DNA from 2 places in the Monoglobus pectinilyticus genome. Region 1 is predicted to be linked to the other one. Evidence: riboswitches for the same ligand, from Rfam matches in the RefSeq annotation. Region 1 holds a riboswitch; the other holds the start of a gene.
The links. Region 1 has a riboswitch for cyclic di-GMP ahead of B9O19_RS03475 (hypothetical protein). Riboswitches for the same ligand answer to the same signal wherever they lie in the genome.
Positions count from the first base shown of each region.

Region 2: it holds a riboswitch for cyclic di-GMP, as region 1 does, so the genes downstream of both, B9O19_RS07780 (S-layer homology domain-containing protein) here and B9O19_RS03475 (hypothetical protein) in region 1, are expected to answer to the same signal.

Region 1 is NZ_CP020991.1:758,366-762,812, reverse strand. Features, by position in the region: gene B9O19_RS03480 (leucine-rich repeat protein) at 30-1,382, shown strand; cyclic di-GMP riboswitch class I at 1,500-1,589, shown strand; gene B9O19_RS03475 (hypothetical protein) at 1,705-3,264, shown strand; gene B9O19_RS03470 (glycoside hydrolase family 3 protein) at 3,455-4,447, shown strand, end outside.
Region 2 is NZ_CP020991.1:1,809,509-1,813,955, forward strand. Features, by position in the region: gene B9O19_RS07775 (substrate-binding periplasmic protein) at 142-1,062, opposite strand; cyclic di-GMP riboswitch class I at 1,427-1,540, shown strand; gene B9O19_RS07780 (S-layer homology domain-containing protein) at 1,800-4,447, shown strand, end outside.

The DNA of each region.
Region 1 (4,447 bases):
AAAACTACAAAAGAAGGGCAGTGAATGACATGAAAAAGATTATGGCAGTATGCTTAAGTTTAATTTTATGTTTCTCTGTGATTCCGGTTTCAATTTTTGCGGCTGAAACATCAGGGGTTTTCAGCTCAGGCGTTAGCTGGGAATATGACTCCGGCAGTCAGACTTTGTCAATTTCGGGAAACGGTGATATTGATGATTTTAAAGATTTAGTTTCAATACCATGGAAGTCATATTCTAAAGAGATTAAGAATATCAATATATCAGAAGGTGTTACCGGGATTGGCGATTATGCTTTAAGCTGGTGTGAAAACGTGACTTCAATTGTGCTTCCGAGTACGGTTGCCAGAATAGGTGTTGACGCATTCGGCTGGTGCTCTAATCTAAAGAATATAACCTTGTCTGATAATCTTAAGACAATTGATTCTGAGGCTTTTGCCTGGTGTAAATCTTTGGAAACAATTGAGATTCCGGCAAATGTTAACGATATAGACAGCAAAGCTTTTCTTTGGTGCTATTCATTAGAATCTATAACTGTTAATTCTTCAAATAATAAATATAAGTCGTTTGACGGCGTGCTGTTTGATACAGAAGAAAACAGTTTGGTTTCATATCCGCCCGGAAAGGGAAACGCTGAATATACTGTTCCTGAAAATATTGCAGAAATTGAAGAATCCGCTTTTATGGATAATAAAATTTTGACAGGAATAACTATAGGAAATATAAAGGAAATAGGGGATAAAGCGTTTTTTGGCTGTGAGAAGCTCTACGATATAAATATTTTAGGGGTGGAAGAAGTAGGAGAGCTCGCCTTTTATAGATGTTCGTCTATGGTTAAAATAATTCTGCCCGAAAATACAAGAGCAGTAGGTAAAAATGCTTTTAAAAACTGCACTAATCTAGAACTTGCGGCATTTTACGGCAATGATACAAAGTTTGATAAAGACGTTTTTGAAGGAGCTTCACAGGCGGCGATAGCCGGGAATGAACATTCTTCTGTAATGAAATATGCTAATAACAATGAAATCCCGTTTTATCAAATTGTTAATGTAATATACGGCGGAAATAACGTTAATTTTGACCCTATGGCTTTTGTTGTGAATAATTCAACCACCTTGGTTCCTATGAGAGCGGTGTTTGAAATGCTGGGCGCTGATGTAGACTGGGATGAAACCAGCAGCACTGCGATTGCTTCAAAAGATGGAATAACTATTTCAATTCAGATTGGAAGCAGCATTCTTTACAGAAATGGTGAGGCCATTACCCTGAGCGAAGCAGGGAGGTTGACAGCAGACAAAACCTATGTTCCGCTCAGAGCAGTTTCCGAAGCTTTTGGAAACGATGTTCAATGGGACGGCGAAACCGCCGCAGTTATAATAAATTAACAAATAAGAAAAAACTGGAAAAAAGTTGTAAAAAAAGTATTGACAATGGTTTTTATGTGTGATAAAATCAAAATGTAATAAAGAATGGGTTATTTCCCATTATAATTATTAAATTAATCTAATATTTGGCAAAGGAAATGAAAGTTTCTGACGCAAAGTTAAGAGTCTAAGCTTCTGTTTTTGAAGTATGATTGTCTAGCTGCAATGTTTGAGCAAAAACGCTCACAATATTGCAGCTTTTTAAATGTCCACAATAAAGTGTTTATCAGCTTTATTACAGGTAATAATATTAATATGATTGTTTTATAAGGAGATGGAAATTATGAAGAAATTATTGTGTATTGTTTTAACAATTGTTCTCGGTATCTCTATGTTTTCAGTCACCTCAGTCTTTGCAGCAAGCGTAACAAATGATATTCCCGGGACAGACAGCAAATGTCCGCTTTATGTTGAAAACGAGGCTCGGTTTATTGCGAGCGGCTCAATCTACGGCGGTACTGCATATGTGAAAAACGGTCCGTTTTATGCAAACGGCGGTAAGGATAACTGGTATATAGACGGCAGAGCTTTAGCAGATAAACTAATGATTGGCGAAGGCGCAGAAATTGATTTAAAAAATAATGATGTTAAGGAATTGGCCAATATCGAACGCTATGTTCCTGATAATACTTCCTTTGAAGCTTTTAGGTTTGATACGGACAATATCCCGGGAAGCGAATTTTTTGAAGGCAGTAAATATAATGACGGAACGCGCAATGTAACTATAGGGTGGAGCCAAAGCTCTTGGGGAAACAACGATACTTATCAGTCTAATTATACACTTTCTGAAAATTCATATTTTAATGAACTGACAATAAGTGATACTCTTGATATGAACATATATGTTCCTGAAGGCGAGATAAGAATTATAAGAGCGGAAAAGGTTAACTTTAAAGGAGCTTTGAAAATTCAAGGCGGAGGCAGAGTTATAATCTATACAAACGACATTTTCGGCGGCGGAGGTTATCCTAATTCTAACTCTTTAATAAATGCAACAAACAGCGTTTATGGAAATCCCGACAGCTTGACATTCGTATATACAGGAAACGTTTTAAATCTTTCTAACTTTGCAAAGATATCCTGTAATATTATTTCATTGTCTAAAAAGGTGAACGTCAGCAATATAGACTTTAACGGAAACATTTATTCAACCGGTGATATGAAGTTTTCAGGAACGTCTGTTGTTCACGGTATGATTTACGCTCCTGAGTCTAATGTGACGGTTACAGCTCAGTCGATAATATACGGCTTAACAGTCTGCGATACAGCGGAAGCAAGCGGCACCGGAACATTTGCGGTTGGCGACGCTAAAACTATAGACAGTGAAATAATAGATACAATAATAAACGGCGGAGAAACAAAACCCGAACCTACTGAAGCCCCGGCGACTGAACCGCCGTCAGCAACGGAAAATCCTATTCCGACAGATAGCCCTATAGATAAGAATACAGCCAGGGTTGTAAGATATATTGTTGAATCGGGTGAGTATTCGCTCGGTACTATGAGAATAATGGATCATACGCCTATCGGACATGAAGACCTGAAATATAAAGTTTTGGACGAATCTTCTTATGTGATAACAGGTCCGCAGGATATTGACGGTTATGATGTTATAAAACATAAAGTTCAGCGTATCTTGAATACCACAGACGATGTTTTTGTTCAGAGAGAAAATGAAATCGTTTACAGCCGTTTCGGCAGGGTAGACTCAAACGGTTATGACACGTCTTTAACTATAGCTCCTTATGTTGTGCCGCAGATTGATGATGAGGTTAATACAATGTGGCTCGCATTCGGCGACAGAAACGGCAAGGTTCAAACAGTTTGGATGGTAATAGAATAAGCGCTGATGATTGAATATCTGACAATTGAACAATTATTAATTTAAGTAATTATTGCAGAGACTGCTCTTTAAAACGGGCAGTCTTTTTTTAGTAAAATTTGTTTGTAATTAGAGGTTTAAATTAATTGACACAATTTATATAATAATATATAATTATCCAAATAGCAAAAGTTAACAAAGGGTGAGAAATATGCTGAAAAAAATTGATTTTGACCAAGGATTAAATAATATAAATCTTATAAAGACGTCGCATGCGTCACAAAAAGCAGCTGCGGAGGGAATTGTTCTTCTTAAAAATGAAAATGGCGTGCTGCCTTTAAAATCCGGAACGAAAATATCGGTTTTCGGCAGGAGCCAGCTGGATTATAACACCGGCGGAACCGGCTCGGGCGGAAGCGTTAATGTTTTATATGTGGCTGACATATTAAACAGTCTGAGAAAAAAACTGAAAATAAAGGTAAACGAAGAGTTGGCGGCTGTGTATGAAGAATGGATAAAAAATAATCCTATTTCAACAGGCCTGGGCGTGTGGGCCGCGAGACCTCATTTTCAGAAAGAGATGACAGTGACGAGTGAAATTGCCGCTAAGGCAGCAGAGCATTCTGAGACTGCTTTAATCATTATCGGCAGAACAGCAGGAGAAGAGCAGGACAATTTTAACGGCGAAGGCAGTTACCGCCTTACCCAGCAGGAGCATTTAATGCTGAAAAACGTCACTGATGTCTTTGATAAGACAGTTGTTTTGCTTAACACGTCAAATATAATCGATATGAAATGGGTTGACGAGTATGATATCGACAGCGTTCTGTATATCTGGCAGGGCGGACAGGAGGGCGGTGAAGCCGTTGCTGATATACTCTGCGGTGATAAGTGCCCCAGCGGCAGACTGACTGATACAATAGCGAATAATTATACCGATTATCCGTCGTCTGAGAATTTTGGCAGCAAGGAAGAAAATCTGTATAGAGAGGATATTTATGTTGGTTACAGATATTTTGAAACCTTTGCAAAGGATAGGGTAAAGTATCCGTTTGGTTTTGGATTGTCGTATACGGATTTTAAGATAACCTGCGCTGATTTCAGAATTGAAAACGATATAGTAAAGTTTGAGACGGCAGTAAAAAACGTTGGCAAAGTTTCGGGCAAGGAGGTTGTTCAGGTTTATTTTACTCCGCCCGAAGGG
Region 2 (4,447 bases), 1.1 Mb from region 1:
TCAATATGTTTGTAATTTTCTGCATACAAAAACCTCCTATGACAGTTTCATTGCATTCTGTTATAGAAGGTTTTTTCCATCTATTTTTAATTAATTCTGTTTTACCCCTGTCTCTTTGTTTTATTTTAAATTTTTGGAATTTTACTCTGCATAATCAGTTGAAGTTTTGGTATTAGGAACTGTGCTGTTTTGCTGAATATTTATAAGTTCATCGTCAAATGTTGTTCTAAGTTCTGCGTTTCCGCTAATATAGGCTGATCTCAGGTTGTATAGAGTGCCGTCTTTTTTAAATTCGTTAAGTTTCTCATTTATCAGTCTCAGCAAATCAGAATTTCCTTTTGAAACCGCTATACAAAATTTACGCTGATTAATATTTGTCTCTTTTATAGTAAACTTTCTATTTTGATTTACAAAAGTTTCGGCAATTTTGCTGTCAGTAAACAATACATCGGCGCCGCCATTTAAAACCGCCAGTTCTGCCTCGGCCTCGTTCCTATATTCTTTAATATTTGCCAGACCAAGATTATTAGTTAAATAATAACCTGAATCGCTGCCGGAAACAACAGCAACGTTTTGTGCATTTTTAAGACTGTTTATGTTGGTCACATCAGTATTGTCTTTATATGTTATAATTGATGAACTGAGAGTAATATAAGAATCAGAAAAATCGACTTTTTGGTGTCTTTCATCAGTTACTTCAACAGCTGAAATTACCATATCAGATATTCCGCAGTTAAGAGAATCAAGCAGAGAATTTGATTTCATATTTTGAAAAACCGGTATTCTGTTCATTGATTCTGAAAGTTTGTATCCTAGTGCCATATCAAATCCTAAATAATTCCCTGAATCGTCTATATATTCAAATGGCTCATATCCGGCGGTAAAAGCAATCCTTATTATAGAATTATCTTTAACAGTCAAAGCTTTACTGTCGCTGTTTGAGGAGCGGGCTGGCTGTGTGCACGAAGTAAGAATAAAAGCATACATTATGGAGAGAGCGCATAAGATAATTACTGCGCTCCTGAAAACTACGCTTAAAATTCTGTTTTTATTCTTTTTCATCATCCTTAACACCTCACAGAAAGCCAAAGTAAATATATTTTAATTATATATTATTTAATATTAATAATCAAGATGATTATTTTATTGAGTTTTTAAGACATGGGCGTATTAGCCGTATATCATTAAATGTTTTGTAACAAATGTAATCAAATAATAATTAATGGAATAAAATTTGCATAAAAAACCACAAAACGATTGGAACTTTGTGCCAATTTATGAACAGGTGTATTGTGTAAATTTACTAAATCACTAGTATTTTTTTTATATATTATTCTAGAGATAGAATATTGACTTTTTCGACGTTTCGTTGTATAATGTATACACAAATCCAAGAGATACTGTTACTTTGGATATTAACAAAAGAATTAAATATTGGCAAACTATTTGAAAAAATAGGTCGCAAAGCTTTAGAGACTAAGTTGACCATTATAAGCAATATGCTTTTATGGAAGTTTCAATATGTCAGTCAGCTGCCTCCTACGCGAGTACCTGGGCGGTATTTGGCCGCTTTTTTCTTACCCTATTATACACGCTTTTTGGTTTAAAAATTCTAATGTTTTGAATAATTCGAATTCAGTGTGCAAAATATGGATTAATACACAGTTTTGCGCAGCGCGAACAAGAAAAGCGTTTCGTAAAAAGAAGCGGAAACTATAGAAATATTTTTATTCTATAGTTTTAAATAATAATTGCAAAAAATAAAATAATATAAATTTTTTAGAGGGATGTGTAAATTAATGAAAGTAAAAAAGAGAGCAGTTCGTTCTACTTTGGCTTGGATTATAACAGTCGCTATGATGGCTTCTATGTTTGTATCTTTGCCTGTTTTTGCAGACGAGGAGAAGTCATATGATTATAACAACGTTCAGTCTTCAAATGTTACATCAAATGGATATTGGACTGACGTAGATAATTATGATATAAGCTGGTATACAGGAAACGAAAATAGCGGATCATATGATTTAACTGATTCTGCCGATCTTGCAGGTCTTGCTTATTTGATAAATAATCAAAATGTAAGCTTTGGCGGGAAAACTATAAACTTAACAGGCTCTACATATGATATGTCAGCTCATTATTGGGTTCCCATTTCCGCGTGTTCAGGAGCAGGTCCTCATACCGGCGGCTCAAATTGTACTGCTTGGAGCGGAACTTTTGTGATAAAGGGTTCAGAATCTTCAACAATAACCGGTCTTAATATTATTGACACAGTTGCCCCGGCATCAAATGCGGCAAATTATAATTATTACACAGGGTTTATTGGACACATGAATGGTGATGTTGAAATAAGCAATATAGTGTTTGATAATTGTAATGTAGAAGATAAAGGAAATACTGTTGTTCAGGATTACAGCAGCGGCGCTGCCGTTGTGATCGGCGAAGCCAGAGGAGACAGCAAATTTAATAATGTAATTGTTCAGAACTCTGTTATTTCCGGATGCACAAAGGTCGCAGCCTTTTTAGGACTAAAAAATGGTTCTAATGGAGGTCTTACATTTACAGACTGTGCGTCAAATAATAATACATTTAAAGCGCTTTATTATTATAACGCTATAGTTGGTGTTACTATTTCTTCAACTGCTACAGTTGTTGTTTTTGATAATACTTCTTCGGTTAATGATACTTTTGAAAAGTTTGACCCGAATAATGAAGCTCAATATTTTGGAGACGGCAATTATATTACTTACAACGGAATTGAGTATCTTCCTTTAGCACAAACTATCGGCGGCGTAAAATATGACGACGCTTTGGTTGTGGGAACAACAAAGGCTTTGGCAGCAGTTTTAGGAACTGAAGCTAAGGAAATTGTTGTTAACGGAACAACTTATCATGTTGGAGAAACTGCGGTAGACAATGTTGCTAAGATAAACAGAAATGGAAAAGATGTATATTACACATCATTAAATGAAGCGCTGCAGAATGCTCAAAATGGTGAAACTATAGTTCCGGCAAGTGAGAATGTTGTAATAACAACTGCTGTAATAGCAGATTTAAATGCTGATATCACATTGTCAGGATTTAATTTTGGAGACGGCGGTTCTCTTATAGTTAAGGGAGAACATGCGTTTAACCTTGAAAACTGTAAGTTTGAAGCAACTATACCATATAGCGCAGCATCAGGAGTCAGAACACCTGTAAAGCTGAATAACCATGGTAAGACAACAGTTAAAAATAATACGTTTGGAACAGCAAACGATGGAGTATATTACAATGCTGTAGAATTTGATGTAGGCAGTGAAACCGCTAAAACCGGAATTACAGTGGCTGACGGCACTGAAATATCCGGAAACAGTTTTGGTAAAATATCTAATAATTCAATCAGTATTTATAATGTTGATGAGGGAGCTACTATTACTATAAAAAATAATGAGTACAAAGTAGCCGCTAACGCATTGAGACTAAGCAATGGATTAGTTGATAAAGTAAACGCTGTATTTAATATTGAGAACGAATGGTATAAAGCGACTGGTACCGGAGATTATGCTGGCTACGCATTATTCCAACGCTCATACGGCGGAACAGTTCAGCAGGATATGACAGGTTATGTGATTAACTTTACAGACCTAAAATATGGAGCAGATAAAACAATTGTTACTTCAAATGACCCGCAGCAATATTATGTTTGGGACGGAAGCAAAATTGTGAACGATAATAATGTTCCTAACGTAACGTTTAATGATTCAACTCCGACACAGTCGCCTGAACCAACGGCAGAACCTGTAGCAAAGATAAACAGAGAGGGAAAAGATGTATATTATCAGTCCCTTAAAGCAGCTATAGAAGATGCAAAGGTAAACGAGACAATAACTCCTGCTTCAGGCTCAGTTGTAATAACAACTGCAGAGAACGCAGTCCTTGCTAATGATATAACAGTATCAGGGTTTAATTTCGGAGACGGTGGAGCGCTTACAGTGAGCGGAAACGGAGCATTTACAATTACTGATTGTAAATTTGAAGCAACTGCCGCTGGAGTAAAAACACCATTGAATCTTAAAAATTATGGAAAGACTATAGTAAAGAACAACACATTTGGAACTGAAAATGATGGTGTTTACTATAATGCTGTAGAGTTTGATGTAGGCAGTGAAGTAAATAAAAATGGTGTTAAAGTAGCGGATGGAACAGAAATATCCGGGAATCATTTTGGAAAGATAACTCATAATGGAATCAGTATATATAATGTTGAAGAGAATGCTACGATTACTATAAAGGATAATATATACGAAATATCAGCTAGCGCTTTAAGGCTTAGCAACGGTTTGGTTGATAAAGTAAATGCAATTTTTAACATAGAAAATGAGTGGTATAAGACAACTGACCCAACAGAAGGATGGGAAGGATATGCAACTTTACAGACCGTGTATAAAAATGGTAATCCTGAACA